4 regions of the Citrobacter telavivensis genome follow, and region 3 is predicted to be linked to each of the others. Evidence: predicted binding sites of a transcription regulator. Region 3 holds the regulator's gene; each other region holds the start of a gene.
The links. Region 3 encodes PurR, which represses purine synthesis genes. Its sites were predicted from a motif close to CANGCAAACGTTTGCNTG; they were not measured.

Region 1 (4,640 bases), on a different contig from region 3:
TGGAATAGGCATTCAGCGCGTCATAATCAAAGAAGCCCTTAAAGATATCGTCCAGGCAGTAGCGCAGAATGTTGTCCAGCAAGATCATCGGCTTGCGGCGACGCGGGGCTTCCGGCGGCAGATTCACAAAGCGAGGAACCTTGTCAGACGGAATTTCCAGCAGCGCATAGCGAATTGTGTCACCGCGGATAATTTCGACTGCCAGATAGGTGTAATCATCCTTCAGGAACTGCACCAGATCCGTTTCGCGGTTAATTAAAATCGGGGTGATGTGCTGGCGCAGATACTGTTTGAAGTAGTGGCGCAACCAGCTTTGTTGATTGACCGACAGCTGACGCTCGTTAATCAGGAAGATCTGATTACGCGCCATCTCCAGCAGCAGTTCGTTATACAAGCCATCGAATTCCTGGTCGGCTTTCAGCACGCGGGACTGGATTTTGCCTAACAGGTGGCGAGAATGCGAATTTGAACCCTGTTCTTCACTGATAATGATGCGGCGTTTGAGTTCTGCGAAGCGAACTTTGTAGAATTCATCCAGGTTATTGGAATAGATGCCTAAGAAACGCATCCGTTCGATCAGCGGGTTTGATTTATCCGCAGCTTCCTGAAGCACACGTTCGTTGAACGCTAACCAGCTCAGCTCTTTCTCGATGTATAGCTTTTCCTGACCCATTAATACTTATACTCCGTTTTATTCACGGGACACTGCCTGATTATTATGGCGAGCATTGCGCTCAGATGTCCAACTGTGCCAGAAAAGTATGACAATAAACCGTCCGATCGCAAAGAGGAAGGGGGATTGGGGGGGTGAAGAGAACAGCAGGCCGGATAAAGGATGACGTTCGATATCCGGCTCGGTTTTATTCGTCGGCAGCGTAGCCCTGTGGCGGCAGGCGAACACCGTCCAGCCAGGCGGCGTTATCGTGCATTTTCAGTCGCCCGTCCACAAACCAACTGACCACCAGTGGATAAATGGCGTGTTCCTGTACCTGAACGCGAGCGGTGATTTCATCCTCGTCATCGCCTTCAAAGACCGGGACTTTGGACTGCAAAATGACCGGTCCGCCGTCGAGTTCGTCAGTCACAAAGTGGACCGACGTGCCGTGTTCCTCATCGCCATTTTCCAGTGCCTGACGGTGGGTGTGTAAACCGGGGTATTTGGGCAGCAGGGAAGGGTGAATATTCAGCAACCGTCCGTTGTAGTGTGCGACGAACGCCGGGCTCAGAATGCGCATGAAACCGGCCAGCACCACCACGTCAGGCGCATAAGCGTCGATCTCAAGGATCAGTTCGCGGTCAAACGCTTCACGGCTGGAAAACTGGTCAGCCGTCAGCGTATGGGCAGGGATTGCCGCTTTTCTGGCTCGCTCAAGGCCGAACGCGTCGGCCTTGTTGCTGAATACTGCCCGCAGGGTGCCGTTGATTTTCTTCGCTTTGCAGGCATCAATAATCGCCTGCAAATTGCTTCCGTTACCGGAAATAAGCACCACAATATTCATTATTCAATAACCACACGCTGCGCGGAGTCAGACGCTTTGATGACGCCGATTTTCCACGCGTCTTCACCTTTTGCTTTAAGCAGGGCAAGGGCGTTGTCCACTTCCGCCGCGGGCAGGGCAATGACCATGCCGACGCCGCAGTTAAAGGTACGATACATTTCATGCTGGCTGACGTTACCGGCCTGCTGCAGCCAGTTAAAGACCGCTGGCCACTGCCAGGAGGACTCATCGAGCACCGCCTGCGTGTTGTCCGGCAGGACGCGCGGAATGTTTTCCCAGAAGCCGCCGCCGGTCAGGTGCGCAATAGCGTGCACATCAACCTTCTCGATCAGTTCCAGAATCGATTTCACGTAGATACGGGTCGGCGCCAGCAGGTGATCGGCCAACGGTTTGCCTTCCAGATCCGTCGTTTGCGGATCGCAACCGCTGACGTCCACAATTTTACGCACCAGTGAGTAACCGTTGGAGTGCGGGCCGCTGGAACCCAGCGCAATCAGCACATCGCCATCGGTCACTTTGGAACCGTCGATGATTTCTGATTTTTCTACTACGCCGACGCAGAAACCGGCGACATCATAATCTTCACCGTGATACATCCCCGGCATTTCCGCCGTTTCCCCGCCAACCAGCGCGCAGCCGGACTGCAGACAACCTTCTGCGATACCCTGAATCACGCTGGCTGCGGTATCCACATCCAGTTTACCAGTGGCATAGTAGTCGAGGAAAAACAGCGGTTCAGCACCCTGAACCACCAGATCGTTGACGCACATCGCCACGAGATCGATGCCGATGGTATCGTGACGTTTCAGATCCATTGCCAGACGCAGTTTTGTCCCTACGCCATCAGTGCCGGAAACCAGTACCGGTTCACGATATTTTTGCGGCAATGCGCACAGCGCACCGAAGCCACCCAGACCACCCATTACTTCCGGGCGGCGAGTTTTCTTCACTACGCCTTTGATTCGATCCACCAGAGCATTACCCGCGTCAATATCAACACCGGCATCTTTGTAGCTAAGAGAGGTTTTATCGGTCACTGCCTGGTTCCCCACGTTTTCTTACGGTAAAAGTAAAATTCGGCGCAATTCTAACAGGGAAAGCAAACGTTTGCGAGCCTGCGTTACATCCGTTTTTATCTGTCGATTTTTGCTGCATTTTCTCTGCGATGGCTCGTTTTTATGACCTGACCCACGAAAATGAAACCGGGTTCAGTTTCCTCCTTGAAAGCATTGAAGGGATTGCTCAGTATCTTACTGAAACCGGTTTCTGTTTTGCCATTGCGAATCAACGAGGGAAACTATGTCTGGATTTAATGCGAATTTCATGTGGGGTGGGGCGGTTGCGGCTCACCAACTCGAGGGCGGTTGGCAGGAAGGGGGAAAAGGCGTCAGCGTTGCCGACGTCATGACGGCGGGGGCTCACGGCGTGGCGCGTGAAATCACCGATGGCGTGCTGCCAGGGAAAAACTATCCTAACCACGAGGCGATCGATTTCTATCACCGCTACAAAGAGGACATCAGGCTGTTCGCGGAAATGGGCTTTAAATGTTTTCGCACCTCCATTGCCTGGACGCGTATTTTCCCGCGCGGGGATGAAACGCAGCCAAACGAGGCCGGACTGCAATTTTATGATGACTTGTTTGATGAATGCCTGAAGTACGGCATTGAACCGGTGATTACCCTGTCGCATTTCGAAATGCCCTACCATCTGGTGACGGAGTATGGCGGCTGGCGCAACCGGAAGCTGATCGACTTTTTTGTCCGCTTCGCAAAAGTGGTCTTTACCCGCTATCAGCATAAAGTGAAGTACTGGATGACCTTCAATGAGATCAACAACCAGGCCAATTTCCATGAGGACTTTGCGCCGTTTACGAACTCTGGTCTGAAGTATCAGCCTGGCGAAGATCGTGAACCCGTGATGTACCAGGCCGCGCACTACGAGCTAGTGGCCAGTGCGCAGGCGGTGAAGGCCGCACGAGACATTAACCCGTCGTTACAGATAGGCTGCATGATTGCCATGTGCCCAATCTACCCACTGACCTGTGCGCCGAATGACATGATGATGGCGATGAATGCCATGCACCGCCGCTACTGGTTTACCGACGTGCATGTGCGGGGGAAATATCCGCAGCATATCCTCAACTATTTTGCGCGCCGCGAGTTTGACCTTGATATTACTGAGGAAGACCGCGTTGCCCTGTCTGAAGGCTGTGTGGATTACATCGGCTTCAGCTACTACATGTCGTTTGCTACCAAAGCGACGGACGATAATCCACAGCTCGATTATGACGAGAGTAAAAGCCTCGTTTCCAACCCCTACGTACAGAAATCGGACTGGGGCTGGCAGATTGATCCGGTGGGGCTGCGCTATTCGCTGAACTGGTTCTGGGATCACTACCAGCTACCGTTGTTTATCGTTGAGAACGGGTTTGGCGCGATTGATGTTCAGCAACCGGACGGCACCGTGGACGACAGTTATCGTATTGAGTACATGGCCGCGCACATTCGCGAGATGAAAAAAGCGGTCGAAGAGGATGGCGTGGACCTGATGGGTTATACCCCATGGGGATGTATCGATCTGGTCTCTGCGGGAACGGGTGAAATGAAAAAACGCTACGGGTTTATCTACGTCGATAAAAATAATGACGGTAGCGGGACGCTGGCACGGCGGCCTAAAAAATCTTTCGCCTGGTATCAGCAGGTGATAAAAAGCAACGGTGAATCCCTCTGATTTCAGCCACTTGACACCCAGCCCCGCACAGAATGCGGGGCGTGTTTTATACTCATCACCCAAACGTATACCACTTTGCTTGATCCAGGTCATGCATACGTTATGTTGCGCCAGAGAGGAAAAGCGGTATAATCCGGCGATTTTTTTGTGGTTGCCACTCGTCTGAGGAAAGGAGAAGAGTATGAAGATCGTGGAAGTCAAACACCCACTCGTCAAACACAAGCTGGGTCTGATGCGTGAGAACGATATCAGCACCAAACGCTTTCGTGAACTCGCCTCGGAAGTAGGCAGTCTGCTGACCTACGAAGCGACTGCGGGCCTGGAAACTGAAAAAGTGACCATTGAAGGCTGGAATGGTCCGGTCGAAGTGGATCAAATCAAAGGCAAAAAAATTACCGTCGTGCCTATCCT
Region 2 (4,640 bases), on a different contig from region 3:
TCAGCGCCAGATCTTTACGCTCAAGCCCGTGCATGTAGCGCATCATTTCGGTTTCGCTGTGATAGCGATTAAATACCGGGTGACTCAGGATAGCGTCATCACGCAGCATACTTTCCTGAATGGAACGACTGTCGTGCGCCACCTCTTTATCCAGCGTGTCGATATTCAGACCATGGCTGTCGCCCAGCAGAACGCTGAACAACTGCACGATATTTTCACGGGTGGTGGTTTCGTCGAGCGTTATACCTACGGCGTTATGGATATCACTGCGCAGGTTGATTTCTGCCGCTTGCGCACGCGCCAGCACCGCCGCCTTGTCCGCCACTTCCACGCACAACGTGTCGAAATAGTGGGCGTGACGCAGTTTCAGCCCTTTCTGTTGCAGGCCTGCCGCCAGAATGTCGGTCAGACGGTGAATACGATTCGCAATGCGTTTCAGGCCAACCGGGCCATGATAAACGGCATACAGACTGGCAATATTTGCCAGCAGCACCTGAGAGGTACAAATGTTGGAGTTCGCTTTCTCGCGGCGAATATGCTGCTCACGAGTCTGCATCGCCATGCGTAGTGCGGTATTGCCCGCCGCATCTTTCGATACACCGATAATACGGCCCGGCATGGAGCGTTTGAATTCATCTTTCGCAGCGAAGAATGCCGCGTGTGGACCGCCGTAGCCCATCGGTACGCCAAAGCGTTGCGCAGAGCCGAAAACAATGTCCGCGCCCTGTTTGCCCGGCGCGGTCAGCAAAACCAGAGCCATAAAGTCGGCAGCAACGCTGACGATCGCTTTGCGCGACTTCAGTTCACTAATCAGCGCGCGGTAGTCGTGGACTTCACCGGTAGTTCCCACCTGCTGTAACAGCACGCCGAACACATCCTGGTGATCCAGTACTTTCGCCGCATCATCCACAATCACTTCAAAACCAAAGGTCTCTGCGCGCGTGCGCACAACATCCAGCGTTTGCGGATGCACATCCGCGGCAACGAAGAAACGGTTCGCGTTTTTCAGTTTGCTGATGCGCTTCGCCATCGCCATCGCTTCTGCAGCCGCAGTGGCTTCATCGAGCAGCGAAGCGGAAGCCATATCCAGACCGGTCAGATCCAGCGTCACCTGCTGGAAGTTCAACAGCGCTTCCAGGCGCCCCTGAGACACTTCCGGCTGATAAGGCGTATAGGCGGTGTACCAGCCTGGGTTTTCCAGCATGTTGCGCAGGATAACCGGTGGCAGCTGCACGGCGGTGTAACCCATACCAATGTATGACGTGAAGCGCTTGTTACGCCCGGCGATGGCCTTTAATTCTGCCAGCGCAGCGTATTCGGTCGCCGCTTCGCCGACCTGCGGCGGGGTCGCGAGCTGAATGTCTTTCGGCACAATCTGGCCGATCAACGCATTTAACGACGCGGCGCCAACCGCATTCAGCATCTCTTGCTGCTGCGCGGCGTCCGGTCCGATGTGGCGTTCAATGAAAGCGCCGCTGTTTTCAAGCTGGCTTAACGTCTGTGTCATGGGCGATGGTTCCTGAAACGTGCAGTGAATCGTGATTGTCTGACTGGTTTGCCCGGTGGCGCTCACGCTTACCGGGCTCATCGACTATGGTCGATACGCAAAATCATTCGCGTTGCAGGAAGGCGGCGACGCAGCAAATCCCCAGGAGCTTACACCAGTAAGTGACTGGGGTGAGCGAGGAAGCCAACACACCTGCAGCGTGAAGGATGACGCGTATTTATTCGTCTTCGAGCAGAGCTTCGTATGCTGTCGCATCCAGCAGCGAGTCCAGTTCGCTCTCATCGCTGGCTTTGATTTTGAAGATCCAGCCACCGGCATACGGCTCGCTGTTCACCAGTTCCGGGGAGTCGCTCAGCGCGTCGTTGACGGCCACGATCTCACCGCTGATCGGCGCATAGATGTCAGAAGCGGCTTTGACCGACTCAGCCACCGCGCAGTCGTCGCCCGCGCTAACGGTCGCGCCAACGTCCGGCAGGTCAACAAAAACCATGTCGCCCAACAGCTCCTGAGCGTGTTCGGTGATACCAACGGTGTAAGAGCCGTCAGCTTCTTTGCGCAGCCATTCGTGTTCTTTGCTGTATTTCAGTTCTGCTGGTACGTTGCTCATCAATCAATCTCCAGAAAAGGATGAATCACGCGACGGCTTTGCCGTTACGCACAAAAACAGGTTTAGTCACTTTTACCGGCATTTCGCGGTTGCGAATCTGCACAATTGCCGTTTCGCCAATGCCCGCCGGCACCCGCGCCAGCGCAATACTGTAGCCCAGCGTCGGTGAGAAGGTACCACTGGTGATAACGCCTTCCAGTTGATTGCCCTGGGCATCAGTGAAGCGTACCGGCAGTTCGTTACGCAGAACGCCTTTCTCGGTCATCACCAGACCAACCAGTTGTTCGTGGCCTTTTTCACGCTGAACTTCCAGCGCTTCACGACCGATAAAGTCGCGGTCAGTCGGTTCCCAGGCGATGGTCCAGCCCATATTGGCCGCCAGCGGCGTGATTCCCTCGTCCATCTCCTGACCATACAGGTTCATACCCGCTTCCAGGCGCAGCGTATCGCGCGCGCCCAGGCCACATGGCTTCACGCCCGCTTCCACCAGCGCACGCCAGAAATCCGCCGCCTTTTCATTCGGCATCGCAATTTCATAGCCCGCCTCACCGGTGTAACCGGTCGTGGCGATAAACAGGTCACCCGTTTGCACGCCGAAGAACGGTTTCATGCCTTCGACGGCTTTGCGCTGCTCGTCAGTAAACAGGGATGCCGCCTTCGCCTGCGCGTTTGGTCCCTGCACGGCAATCAGCGACAGGTCATCACGCACGGTAATGTCGATGGCATAAGGTTCAGCGTGTTGGGTAATCCAGGAAAGGTCTTTTTCGCGGGTGGCGGAGTTTACAACGAGGCGGAAGAAGTCTTCGGTAAAGTAATAGACAATCAGGTCATCTATTACGCCGCCCGAGGCGTTGAGCATACCGGAATAAAGGGCTTTGCCGGTTTTCGTTAGCTTTGCCACGTCGTTCGCCAGCAGATAACGCAAAAACTCCCGGGTGCGACTGCCGCGCAGATCGACGATGGTCATGTGCGACACATCAAACATCCCGGCATTAGTGCGGACCGCATGGTGCTCATCAAGCTGAGAACCATAATGCAGTGGCATCATCCAGCCGTGAAAATCGACCATGCGAGCACCGCATAGCGTGTGTTGTTCGTACAAAGGAGTCTGTTGAGCCATCTTGTCCTCATTGAATAAGCGGGGCTGACCACCCTTTCGCGGCGAAATTATCGCCACGAAACCCGGCATCGACGCCACTGCAGGGCCCCGACGCAAACGTTCTCTTTGCCCCTGAACTTACCACCGAAACCCACGCTAAACCATAAAACAAAATTAACCATCACATTAGCTTATGGCCAAAACTCACCGAAACGCCGTCAGTATAAAAAACCACAACAAAAGCAAGCTACGCAGATAAATAACTACAATTCGCGCTTCACAGGCGAACATAACCACATTAAACGCTAAAAAAATGTCAAAACTGGCGTTATGAAAAAATCGCGACATTAGAAAATATAATGCGAAAAGAACAGTGAAATTAGTTTATTTCAAATGAGAGATGCCCCCCGGCGAAGTCGCCGGGAGGAGGAAATGTGACGGGTTTCAAATTCTTTAAAAGAGGTGAATACTTAGCGAAGCCACTCAGGCAGATCGTTGAGTCCCATTGCCTGACGGAGAAGTTGCGGTTTAACACCCGGAAGGGTATCAGCCAGTTTCAGCCCCATATCACGCAGCAGTTTTTTTGCCGGATGTGTCCCCGCAAACAGCTCGCGGAACCCCTGCATGCCCGCCAGCATCATCGCCGCGCTGTGCTTACGGCTGCGCTCATAACGACGCAAATAGAGGTACTGCCCAATGTCTTTACCCTGACGATGCAGACGTTTGAGTTCATCCACCAGTTCTGCTGCATCCATAAACCCGAGGTTCACGCCCTGCCCGGCCAGTGGATGGATGGTATGCGCGGCGTCGCCGACCAGCGCCAGACGATGTGCGGCGAACTGACGCGCATAGCGTCCCGTCAGCGGAAACACCTGGCGTTCGCTCTCCACGCTGCACAGCCCCAGACGATTATCAAACGCGATATTCAGCGCCTGATTAAACTGCTCATCGCTTGCCTGCTGCATCCGTTCAGCCTCTTGCGGCGCAAGCGACCAGACGATGGAGCACAAATGCGGATCGCTAAGCGGCAGGAACGCCAGAATGCCTTCGCCATGAAACGCCTGACGGGCAACGGCACCATGGGCTTCTTCGGTACGAATGGTCGCGACCAGCGCATGATGGCGATAATCCCAGAAGGTCAATGGAATGTCCGCTTTATTGCGTAGCCACGAGTTTGCCCCATCGGCGCCAATCACCAGACGCGCCGTGAGCATGGCGCCATCTTTCAGCGTCAGGAAGGCGTCGTTTTCGCCCCACGCCACCTGCTGTAATTCGGCAGGCGCCACCAGCGTGATATCGGAGGATTGCTGCGCTTTTTGCCACAGCGCGTAATGGATAACCGCGTTTTCCACGATATGGCCCAGATGGCTGTAGCCCATGCTTTGGTCATCAAATTTGATACGACCAAAGCTGTCTTTGTCCCACAC
Region 3 (4,640 bases):
AATATTCACGGAAGACGACAGGCCCGGCGCTTCGTGAGCCACACGCATGACGCGCATTTGCAGCGGAGGCACCACCGCAAAGGTTGCCGCCCCCCAGACCACCATACTGACCGCCGCCCCCAGTTCATTTTGAGCCAACAAGGGGATAGCCAGCATAATCACCATCAGCAGCAGCAAAAAGCCCTTCAGCGTACCGTTAACCGAGCGATCGGCCAGTTTACCGCCGAGGTAGTTACCAATGGAGAAGCCCACGCCAATCAGAACCAGCATCCCGGTCACGAAGGTCGGGGTCGCATGGGTGATGCTTTGCAGGACAGGCGAAATATAGGTATACAGCGTAAACATAGCGCCCGCCCCCAACACGGTAGTCAGCAGCGCGGAGAGCACCTGAGGACGCATTAACACCGCCAGCTCTTTTTTCACTTCCGGACGCGCCCCGGCACCGCCTTTCGGCAACGAGAAAAAGAGACTCAGCATCGAGATAACGCCCAGACCGGCTGTCGCCATAAACGACATTCGCCAGCCGATGGTTTCCCCCAGCCAGGTCGCCGCCGGAACGCCGCCGATATTGGCGATAGTCAGCCCCATAAACATCGTGGCAACGGCGCTGGCCTGTTTGTGCTTCGGCACCACGCTGGCTGCTACAACGGAACCCAGGCCGAAGAACGCGCCATGGTTGAGGCTGGTTAAAATGCGTGACAGCATCAGCGTGGTGTAATCCGGCGAAATCGCCGAGAGCACGTTACCAAGCGTAAAGATAGCCATCAGAAAAATCAGCGCATTACGGCGTCCACGATGTGACAGAAGCAGCGTCATCAGCGGGGCCCCAACCATCACGCCGACGGCATAGGCGCTAATCAACATGCCTGCGGCGGGGATGGACACATCAACGCCACGCGCAATGACGGGCAGCAGCCCCATTGGCGAGAATTCGGTCGTACCGATGCCGAATGCGCCGATGGCCAGCGCCAGTAACGGATAATTAATTTTCATGCAGTGATGACTCCGGCTCTTCGCGATGAGGCGCGAGGCTTAACTAAGAGTCAAAAGCATGACATCAATCACAAAAAAAGAGAAGTTAACAAAAATACAAAAGACTTTTGCAGATTCGATAACAATATGGCGGGAGGTTCGAGGGAGCAGGCACTCCCCCGAGGGAAATCAATGCAGTGCCGCTGTCAGACCGCCAGCAACGATTAAAGCCAGAACAATAAACGTGGTCACTAATGAAAATTTCAGATCGGTGCTCATCAACTTTTCTCCTTTTTATTCCCACACAAAAAGTGATATAGCGCATTTTTGCACACTTGAGTGCAAAAATCTCCCACGATTTAGAGTGATATGTGCTTTTAATACTTCCCCTTTTCGTTAAGATCAGCCAAAATTCGACGCTTACTTGATTAGCGTACCGGCCATTGACCCCTTCCTGACGCTCTGTGGCGTTTTCCCGGCATGCCGCAACCCTGACGTTGCGCACAGGATGATTAAAGGCAAACGTTTACTTAGCATATTTTAATGTTCAGGTTGGGTCTGGAGTGAGATTTAATGGCAACAATTAAAGATGTAGCGAAACGCGCAAACGTTTCCACTACAACCGTATCACACGTAATTAACAAAACGCGTTTCGTCGCTGAAGAAACACGCAATGCAGTGTGGGCGGCAATCAAAGAATTGCACTATTCCCCCAGCGCTGTTGCCCGTAGTCTGAAGGTCAACCATACCAAGTCTATCGGCTTGCTGGCGACCAGCAGCGAAGCCCCCTACTTTGCCGAAATTATCGAAGCCGTTGAAAAGAACTGCTTCCAGAAAGGCTATACCCTGATCCTCGGTAACGTCTGGAACAATCTGGAAAAACAGCGTGCCTATTTGTCCATGATGGCGCAAAAACGCGTTGATGGCCTGCTGGTGATGTGTTCCGAATATCCCGAACCCCTGCTCTCGATGCTGGAAGAGTACCGTCATATCCCGATGGTGGTCATGGACTGGGGCGAAGCCAAAGCCGACTTCACCGATACGGTGATTGATAACGCCTTTGAGGGCGGTTATATGGCTGGCCGTTACCTTGTCGAACGCGGACATCGCGAAATTGGCGTGATCCCGGGACTGATGGAGCGCAACACCGGCGCGGGCCGTCTGGCCGGTTTTATGAAGGCGATGGATGAAGCGCTGATTAAAGTGCCGGAAAACTGGATTGTGCAGGGCGACTTCGAACCGGAATCCGGCTACCGTGCAATGCAGCAAATTCTGTCGCAGGCGCATCGCCCGACGGCGGTCTTCTGTGGCGGCGATATCATGGCAATGGGTGCCCTTTGCGCTGCGGATGAGATGGGCCTGCGCGTACCGCAGGACGTGTCGCTGATAGGCTATGACAATGTGCGCAACGCCCGCTTCTTTACGCCCGCATTGACCACCATCCACCAGCCAAAAGATTCGCTGGGTGAAACGGCCTTTAACATGCTGCTGGACCGTATCGTCAATAAGCGCGAAGAGTCACAGTCCATTGAAGTCCACCCACGCCTGGTGGAGCGCCGCTCCGTTGCGGATGGCCCTTTCCGCGACTACCGCCGTTAAACCTCTTTTGCGGGAGTCTCGTCAGGCTCCCGCAGCCACTCTTTGTTCAGCGTTTCGCTGTCTCCCAGATAGTCCAGCAGCCAGATCAGCGCAGGTGACATATCGTTCTGCTGCCAGGTCAGGCAACAGGCTGCGTCCGGGAAAGGGTTCTCCAGATCCAACGCCACCCACTGCCCCTTATTGAGATACGGCTTGGCAAAATGTGTCGGCACCATGCCGACACAAAGTCCGGCGCTGATACAGGTCGCGGAAGAGTCCCAGTCCGGAACCACCACCCGCTTCTGGTTGTCCAGCAGCCAGGTCACGCGTTTCGGCAGCGTGCGGGAGGTATCTTCCAGTACCAGTGACGGCCAGTTGCGCAACGTGTCATCGCTTAAAGGCCCGCTCATGGCGGCCAGCGGATGTGTGCTGGCAACGACACAACACCAGCTCAGTTTGCCCATATCGCGGAAGGTGTATCGACCTCCTACCGGGATCGCCTGGGTTGCGCCGATAGCGAGTTCAACCCTGCCATCTGACAGCGCGTCCCAGACGCCATTGAACACCTCCTGAAAGACCAGCAGTTCCACGTCATCAAAGTGGCGATAGAAATCGACTATCAGCTGTCTTGTGCGTTCAGGGCGCACGATATTGTCCACCGCGATGGGAAGTTGCCCACGCCAGCCGTTGGCTATCTGCTGACACTGCTGGCGCGTGATCTGCATTTTTTTGATGACAGAGCGGCCCTCTTTCAAAAACCAGGCTCCCGCCGGGGTCAGTACTACATCGCGATGACGACGTTCAAAGAGCGGGACCGCCAGCCACTCTTCCAGTTGCCGGACCGTATAGCTGACCGCTGAGGGCACCCGGTGCAACTCCTGAGCGGCGGAGCTGAAACTCCCGTTGCGCGCCACGGCATCAACGACTTCCAGTGCATATTCTGACCACATAATCTGCCTACAAAATTTTTGAATGCAATAAACAAATATTACCGTTTCACAAGCCGAAATTCACTCCCTACACTCTGCGCCAGTGTTATTCATTAAAATTAGAGAACAACTATGCAACCAGGAAAAGGGTTTTTAGTCTGGCTGGCAGGGCTCAGCGTGTTGGGTTTTCTGGCAACCGACATGTATTTGCCCGCTTTTGCCGCCATTCAATCTGACCTGCAAACACCGGCATCTGCCGTCAGCGCCAGCCTGAGTCTGTTTTTAGCCGGCTTTGCCGTCGCGCAACTGCTTTGGGGCCCGCTCTCGGACCGCTACGGCCGTAAACCGATCCTGCTGCTGGGTCTGTCCATCTTCGCCCTCGGTAGCCTGGGTATGCTGTGGGTCGAAAGCGCGACAGGGCTGTTGGTTCTGCGCTTTATTCAGGCGGTGGGCGTCTGTGCGGCGACCGTCATCTGGCAGGCGCTGGTCACCGATTACTATCCCTCGCATAAAATTAACCGTATTTTCGCGACGATCATGCCGCTGGTCGGACTGTCTCCTGCCCTGGCGCCGTTATTAGGAAGTTGGATCCTGACCCATCTTTCCTGGCAGGCGATCTTTGCCACGTTGTTTTTCATCACGCTGCTGCTGATGCTGCCTGCGCTGTTCTTAAAACCCTCAACCCGGGCGCGAAACGACAGCAAGGATAAATTGACCTTCACCACGCTGCTGCGCGCGAAAGCGTACCGCGGTAACGTCCTGATTTACGCTGCCTGTTCCGCCAGCTTTTTTGCATGGCTGACCGGCTCGCCGTTTATTCTGAGTGAAATGGGCTACAGCCCGGCGGTGATTGGACTGAGCTATGTACCACAAACCATCGCGTTTCTGATTGGGGGCTACGGTTGTCGCGCCGCGCTGCAAAAGTGGCAGGGACAGCAGCTTCTGCCCTGGCTACTGGTCATCTACGCGCTGAGCGTGGTGGCGACGTGGGCGGCAAGCTTTATCCATCACATTTCGCTTGCGGAGATCCTGATCCCGTTCTGTGTAATGGCGATTGCCAACGGGGCTATCTACCCGATTGTGGTTGCGCAGGCGCTGCGTCCTTTCCCGCAGGCAACGGGTCGTGCCGCTGCCCTGCAAAATACCCTGCAGTTGGGTCTG
Region 4 (4,640 bases), 1.1 Mb from region 3:
CTGATAACTGAAAAGGGCAGGGCCACAGGCGCTGCCCTTTTGCTTTTCTCAACGTAACGAATTTACGGGCATCATGAATAACAAACATATTCCTAAAGCCGCGTCGCCCCTGGCCTCGTGGCTTTCTTATCTGGAAAACCTCCACGCGAAGACTATCGATCTGGGCCTTGAACGCGTAAGCCAGGTGGCTGCGCGGCTGGGCGTGCTGAAGCCTGCGCCGTTTGTCTTCACCGTGGCGGGCACCAATGGCAAGGGCACTACCTGCCGGACGCTGGAGTCCATATTGACGACAGCGGGATACAAAGTCGGGGTATACAGTTCGCCGCATCTGGTGCGCTACACCGAACGTGTGCGTGTGCAGGGCAATGAACTGCCAGAATCGGCCCACACGGAATCCTTTGCGGAGATTGAAGCGGCGCGTGGGGATATCTCGCTGACCTATTTTGAATACGGCACGCTGTCTGCGTTGTGGCTGTTTAAGCAGGCGCGACTGGATGTGGTGATTCTGGAGGTCGGGTTGGGCGGACGACTGGACGCGACAAACATCGTTGATGCCGATGTCGCCGTGGTGACCAGCATTGCGCTGGATCATACCGACTGGCTGGGGCCTGATCGTGAAAGTATTGGCCGCGAAAAGGCCGGCATTTTCCGTGCGGATAAACCAGCGATTGTCGGCGAACCCGAAATGCCCTATACCATCGCTGATGTGGCGCTGGAGAAAGGCGCACGCCTACAGCGCCGTGGCGAAGACTGGCAGTTTACGGTAACGGAGACGGGGTGGTCCTTCAGCGACTGCCACGGTACATTGACCGATTTACCGCTGCCACAGGTACCGCAACCCAATGCGGCGACCGCACTGGCGGCACTGCGCGCCAGTGGCCTGAACGTCAGTGAACAGGCGATCCGCGACGGGATTGCTCAGGCGATTCTACCGGGACGTTTCCAGATTGTGAGCGAGTCGCCGCGCGTCATCCTCGATGTCGCGCATAATCCCCATGCGGCGGAATATCTGACCGGACGGCTGAAAATGTTGCCGAAAAAGGGGCGCGTTCTTGCCGTTATCGGTATGCTACATGATAAGGATATTGCGGGAACGTTGGCCTGGTTGAAAAGCGTGGTCGACGACTGGTATTGTGCTCCGCTGGAGGGCCCCCGGGGGACGACGGCAGAGCAACTGCTGGAACATCTCGGTAAAGGCAGTGTCTATGACAGTGTCGCGCTGGCATGGCACGCCGCTCTGGCAGACGCGAGACCAGAAGATACCGTACTGGTGTGTGGTTCATTCCACACGGTTGCACATGTCATGGAAGTGATGGACGCGGGGAGAATCGGTGGCGAGTAAGTTTCAGAATCGTTTAGTCGGCACGATTGTGCTGGTCGCGCTGGGCGTGATTGTGCTGCCCGGGCTGCTCGACGGGCAGAAAAAACATTATCAGGATGAATTCGCGGCGATCCCGCTGGTGCCGAAACCCGGCGATCGCGACGAGCCGGATATGATGCCCGCGGCAACGCAGGCATTACCGACTCAACCGCCGGAAGGGGCGGCAGAAGAGGTGCGGGCAGGCGATGCGGCGGCTCCGTCGCTGGATCCGTCACGCTATGCGTCAGCGAACAGTCCTGAGCTTGATACGACGCCAGCGCCCGTAGAACAACCCAAACCAAAACCGGTTGAAAAACCGAAGCCGCAACCGAAGCCGCAGCCGACTGTGGACGCAACGCCCGCTCCGGTTCCCACTCCTGCGCCAAAACCGGCGGTGGAAGAGAAACCGGCACCGACGGGTAAAGCCTATGTTGTGCAGTTGGGTGCGCTGAAAAATGCCGATAAGGTCAATGAGATCGTGGGTAAACTTCGTGGCGCAGGTTTCCGGGTATATACTTCTCCGTCAACGCCAGTACAGGGTAAAATAACCCGTATTCTCGTGGGGCCGGATGCATCACGCGACAAGCTGAAAGGTTCGCTCGGCGAGTTACAGCAAATCTCCGGATTAAGCGGAGTGGTGATGGGGTACAGCCCGAACTAAGTTAGGGTTGCCTGATGGCGGCGCTCGGCGTCTTATCAGGCTTACCACCGTGTGGTTTGTTGGCCGGATGAGGTGTTTACATCGCCATCCGGCAGTGCCCGAAGAGGCATAAAACGGTATGGCGTTGAATATTTTTTCAGCGCCATTTTTATTTACGCGCGGGAAGGAAATCCCTACGCAAACGTTTTCTTTTTCTGTTAGAATGCGCCCCGAACAGGACGACAGGGCGTAAAATCGTGGGACACATATGGTCTGGATTGATTACGCCATTATTGCGGTGATTGGTTTTTCCTGTCTGGTTAGCCTGATCCGTGGCTTTGTTCGTGAAGCGTTATCGTTGGTGACATGGGGTTGTGCTTTCTTTGTCGCCAGCCATTACTACACTTACCTGTCTGTCTGGTTTTCGGGCTTTGAAGACGAACTGGTTCGAAACGGGATTGCCATCGCGGTGTTGTTTATCGCGACGCTTATCGTCGGCGCCATTGTGAACTACGTGGTAGGGCAACTGGTTGAGAAAACCGGTCTGTCAGGTACCGACCGGGTTCTGGGGGTCTGTTTCGGCGCGCTGCGTGGTGTGTTGATTGTTGCTGCCATTCTGTTCTTTCTCGACACCTTTACGGGCCTGTCGAAAGGTGAAGACTGGAGTAAGTCACAGCTGATCCCGGAGTTCAGTTTCATCATCAGATGGTTCTTTGACTATCTGCAAAGCTCGTCAAGTTTCTTGCCCAGAGCATAAGCGTTGGGTTGTAGCTTAACGAGGAAAAAGACGTATGTGCGGTATTGTCGGTATCGCCGGTGTTATGCCGGTTAACCAGTCGATTTATGACGCCTTAACAGTGCTCCAGCATCGTGGTCAGGATGCCGCTGGCATTATCACCATCGATGCAAATAACTGCTTCCGTTTGCGTAAGGCAAACGGCCTGGTGAGCGATGTATTCGAAGCGCGTCACATGCAGCGTATGCAGGGCAATATGGGCATCGGTCATGTGCGTTACCCAACGGCTGGTAGCTCCAGCGCCTCTGAAGCTCAACCTTTCTACGTCAACTCCCCGTATGGCATCACGCTTGCCCACAATGGCAACCTGACTAATGCCCACGAACTGCGTAAAAAGCTGTTTGAAGAGAAGCGCCGCCATATCAATACCACCTCAGATTCTGAGATCCTGCTCAATATCTTCGCCAGCGAACTGGATAAGTTCCGCCACTATCCGCTGGAAGCAGACAACATTTTTGCGGCAATTGCCGCGACCAACCGCCAGATCCGCGGCGCGTATGCCTGCGTGGCGATGATTATTGGTCACGGTATGGTCGCCTTCCGCGACCCGAACGGTATTCGTCCGCTGGTGTTGGGTAAACGTGATATCGGTGACGGCCGCACTGAGTATATGGTGGCGTCTGAGAGCGTTGCGCTGGATACGCTGGGCTTTGAGTTTCTGCGTGACGTTGCGTCGGGCGAAGCGGTCTATATCACTGAGAAAGGGCAATTGTTCACCCGTCAGTGTGCTGAAAACCCGGTCAGCAACCCGTGCCTGTTTGAGTATGTTTACTTCGCGCGTCCGGATTCCTTCATCGACAAGATTTCCGTCTACAGTGCCCGTGTGAATATGGGGACCAAACTTGGCGAAAAAATTGCCCGCGAATGGGAAGATCTGGATATCGACGTGGTCATTCCGATTCCGGAAACCTCCTGCGACATCGCGCTGGAAATTGCGCGTATTCTCGGTAAGCCGTACCGCCAGGGGTTTGTGAAAAACCGCTATGTCGGCCGTACCTTTATCATGCCGGGACAACAGCTGCGTCGTAAGTCCGTACGTCGCAAACTGAACGCTAACCGCGCTGAGTTCCGTGATAAAAATGTCCTGCTGGTGGATGACTCCATTGTGCGCGGCACCACCTCAGAACAGATTATTGAGATGGCGCGTGAAGCCGGGGCGAAAAAGGTCTATCTGGCCTCTGCCGCACCGGAGATTCGCTTCCCGAACGTGTACGGTATCGACATGCCTACCGCAAATGAACTGATTGCGCATGGTCGTGAAGTGGATGAGATTCGCCAGATAATTGGCGCAGACGGTCTTATCTTCCAGGATCTTGACGATCTGATCGACGCCGTGCGTGCCGAGAACCCGGATATTCAGCAGTTTGAATGTTCCGTGTTTAACGGCGTCTACGTCACGAAGGATGTCGATCAGCAATATCTCGATTTCCTCGATTCCCTGCGTAATGACGATGCCAAAGCGGTCCAGTTGCAGAACGAAGTCGAAAACCTCGAGATGCACAACGAAGGGTAATCCTGACCTGCCAGGGGGCGAATCCCGCCCCCTGACTTGCAACTCCCCATAAAATCCTGCAAAGTCAGCCCAGAAGTCAGACAGGGCGATATATCATGAAACGACTCATAGTAGGGATCAGCGGTGCCAGCGGCGCCATTTACGGCGTGCGGCTGTTGCAGGTTTTACGCGATGTACCGGACGTTGAAACGCATCTCATCATGAGCCAGGCCGCCCGCCAGACGCTGTCGCTGGAGACTGATTTATCGCTGCGCGATGTCCAGGCGCTTGCCAACGTGACGCACGATGCGCGCGACATTGCCGCCAGCATTTCCTCAGGCTCATTTTCGAC

Region 1: purM (phosphoribosylformylglycinamidine cyclo-ligase) is a predicted target of PurR. The motif match lies at 2,596-2,613, and genes of this name have one in related genera.
Region 2: gcvT (glycine cleavage system aminomethyltransferase GcvT) is a predicted target of PurR. The motif match lies at 3,324-3,341, and genes of this name have one in related genera.
Region 4: cvpA (colicin V production protein) is a predicted target of PurR. The motif match lies at 2,196-2,213, and genes of this name have one in related genera.

The regions. Positions count from the first base shown of each region.
Region 1 is NZ_JBGUBF010000005.1:122,584-127,223, forward strand. Features, by position in the region: gene ppk1 (polyphosphate kinase 1) at 1-673, opposite strand, end outside; gene purN (phosphoribosylglycinamide formyltransferase) at 861-1,499, opposite strand; gene purM (phosphoribosylformylglycinamidine cyclo-ligase) at 1,499-2,536, opposite strand; gene ACERJC_RS19245 (6-phospho-beta-glucosidase) at 2,799-4,229, shown strand; gene upp (uracil phosphoribosyltransferase) at 4,411-4,640, shown strand, end outside.
Region 2 is NZ_JBGUBF010000002.1:318,067-322,706, reverse strand. Features, by position in the region: gene gcvP (aminomethyl-transferring glycine dehydrogenase) at 1-1,507, opposite strand, end outside; gene gcvH (glycine cleavage system protein GcvH) at 1,725-2,114, opposite strand; gene gcvT (glycine cleavage system aminomethyltransferase GcvT) at 2,140-3,234, opposite strand; partial or broken gene ACERJC_RS25525 (hypothetical protein) at 3,551-3,610, shown strand; gene ubiI (FAD-dependent 2-octaprenylphenol hydroxylase) at 3,684-4,640, opposite strand, start outside.
Region 3 is NZ_JBGUBF010000001.1:1,243,150-1,247,789, reverse strand. Features, by position in the region: gene ACERJC_RS05995 (MFS transporter) at 1-993, opposite strand, end outside; gene cydH (cytochrome bd-I oxidase subunit CydH) at 1,162-1,251, opposite strand; gene purR (HTH-type transcriptional repressor PurR) at 1,546-2,571, shown strand; gene punR (DNA-binding transcriptional activator PunR) at 2,568-3,500, opposite strand; gene punC (purine nucleoside transporter PunC) at 3,612-4,640, shown strand, end outside.
Region 4 is NZ_JBGUBF010000001.1:2,326,582-2,331,221, reverse strand. Features, by position in the region: gene accD (acetyl-CoA carboxylase, carboxyltransferase subunit beta) at 1-4, shown strand, start outside; gene folC (bifunctional tetrahydrofolate synthase/dihydrofolate synthase) at 74-1,342, shown strand; gene dedD (cell division protein DedD) at 1,332-2,021, shown strand; gene cvpA (colicin V production protein) at 2,269-2,757, shown strand; gene purF (amidophosphoribosyltransferase) at 2,792-4,309, shown strand; gene ACERJC_RS11095 (UbiX family flavin prenyltransferase) at 4,405-4,640, shown strand, end outside.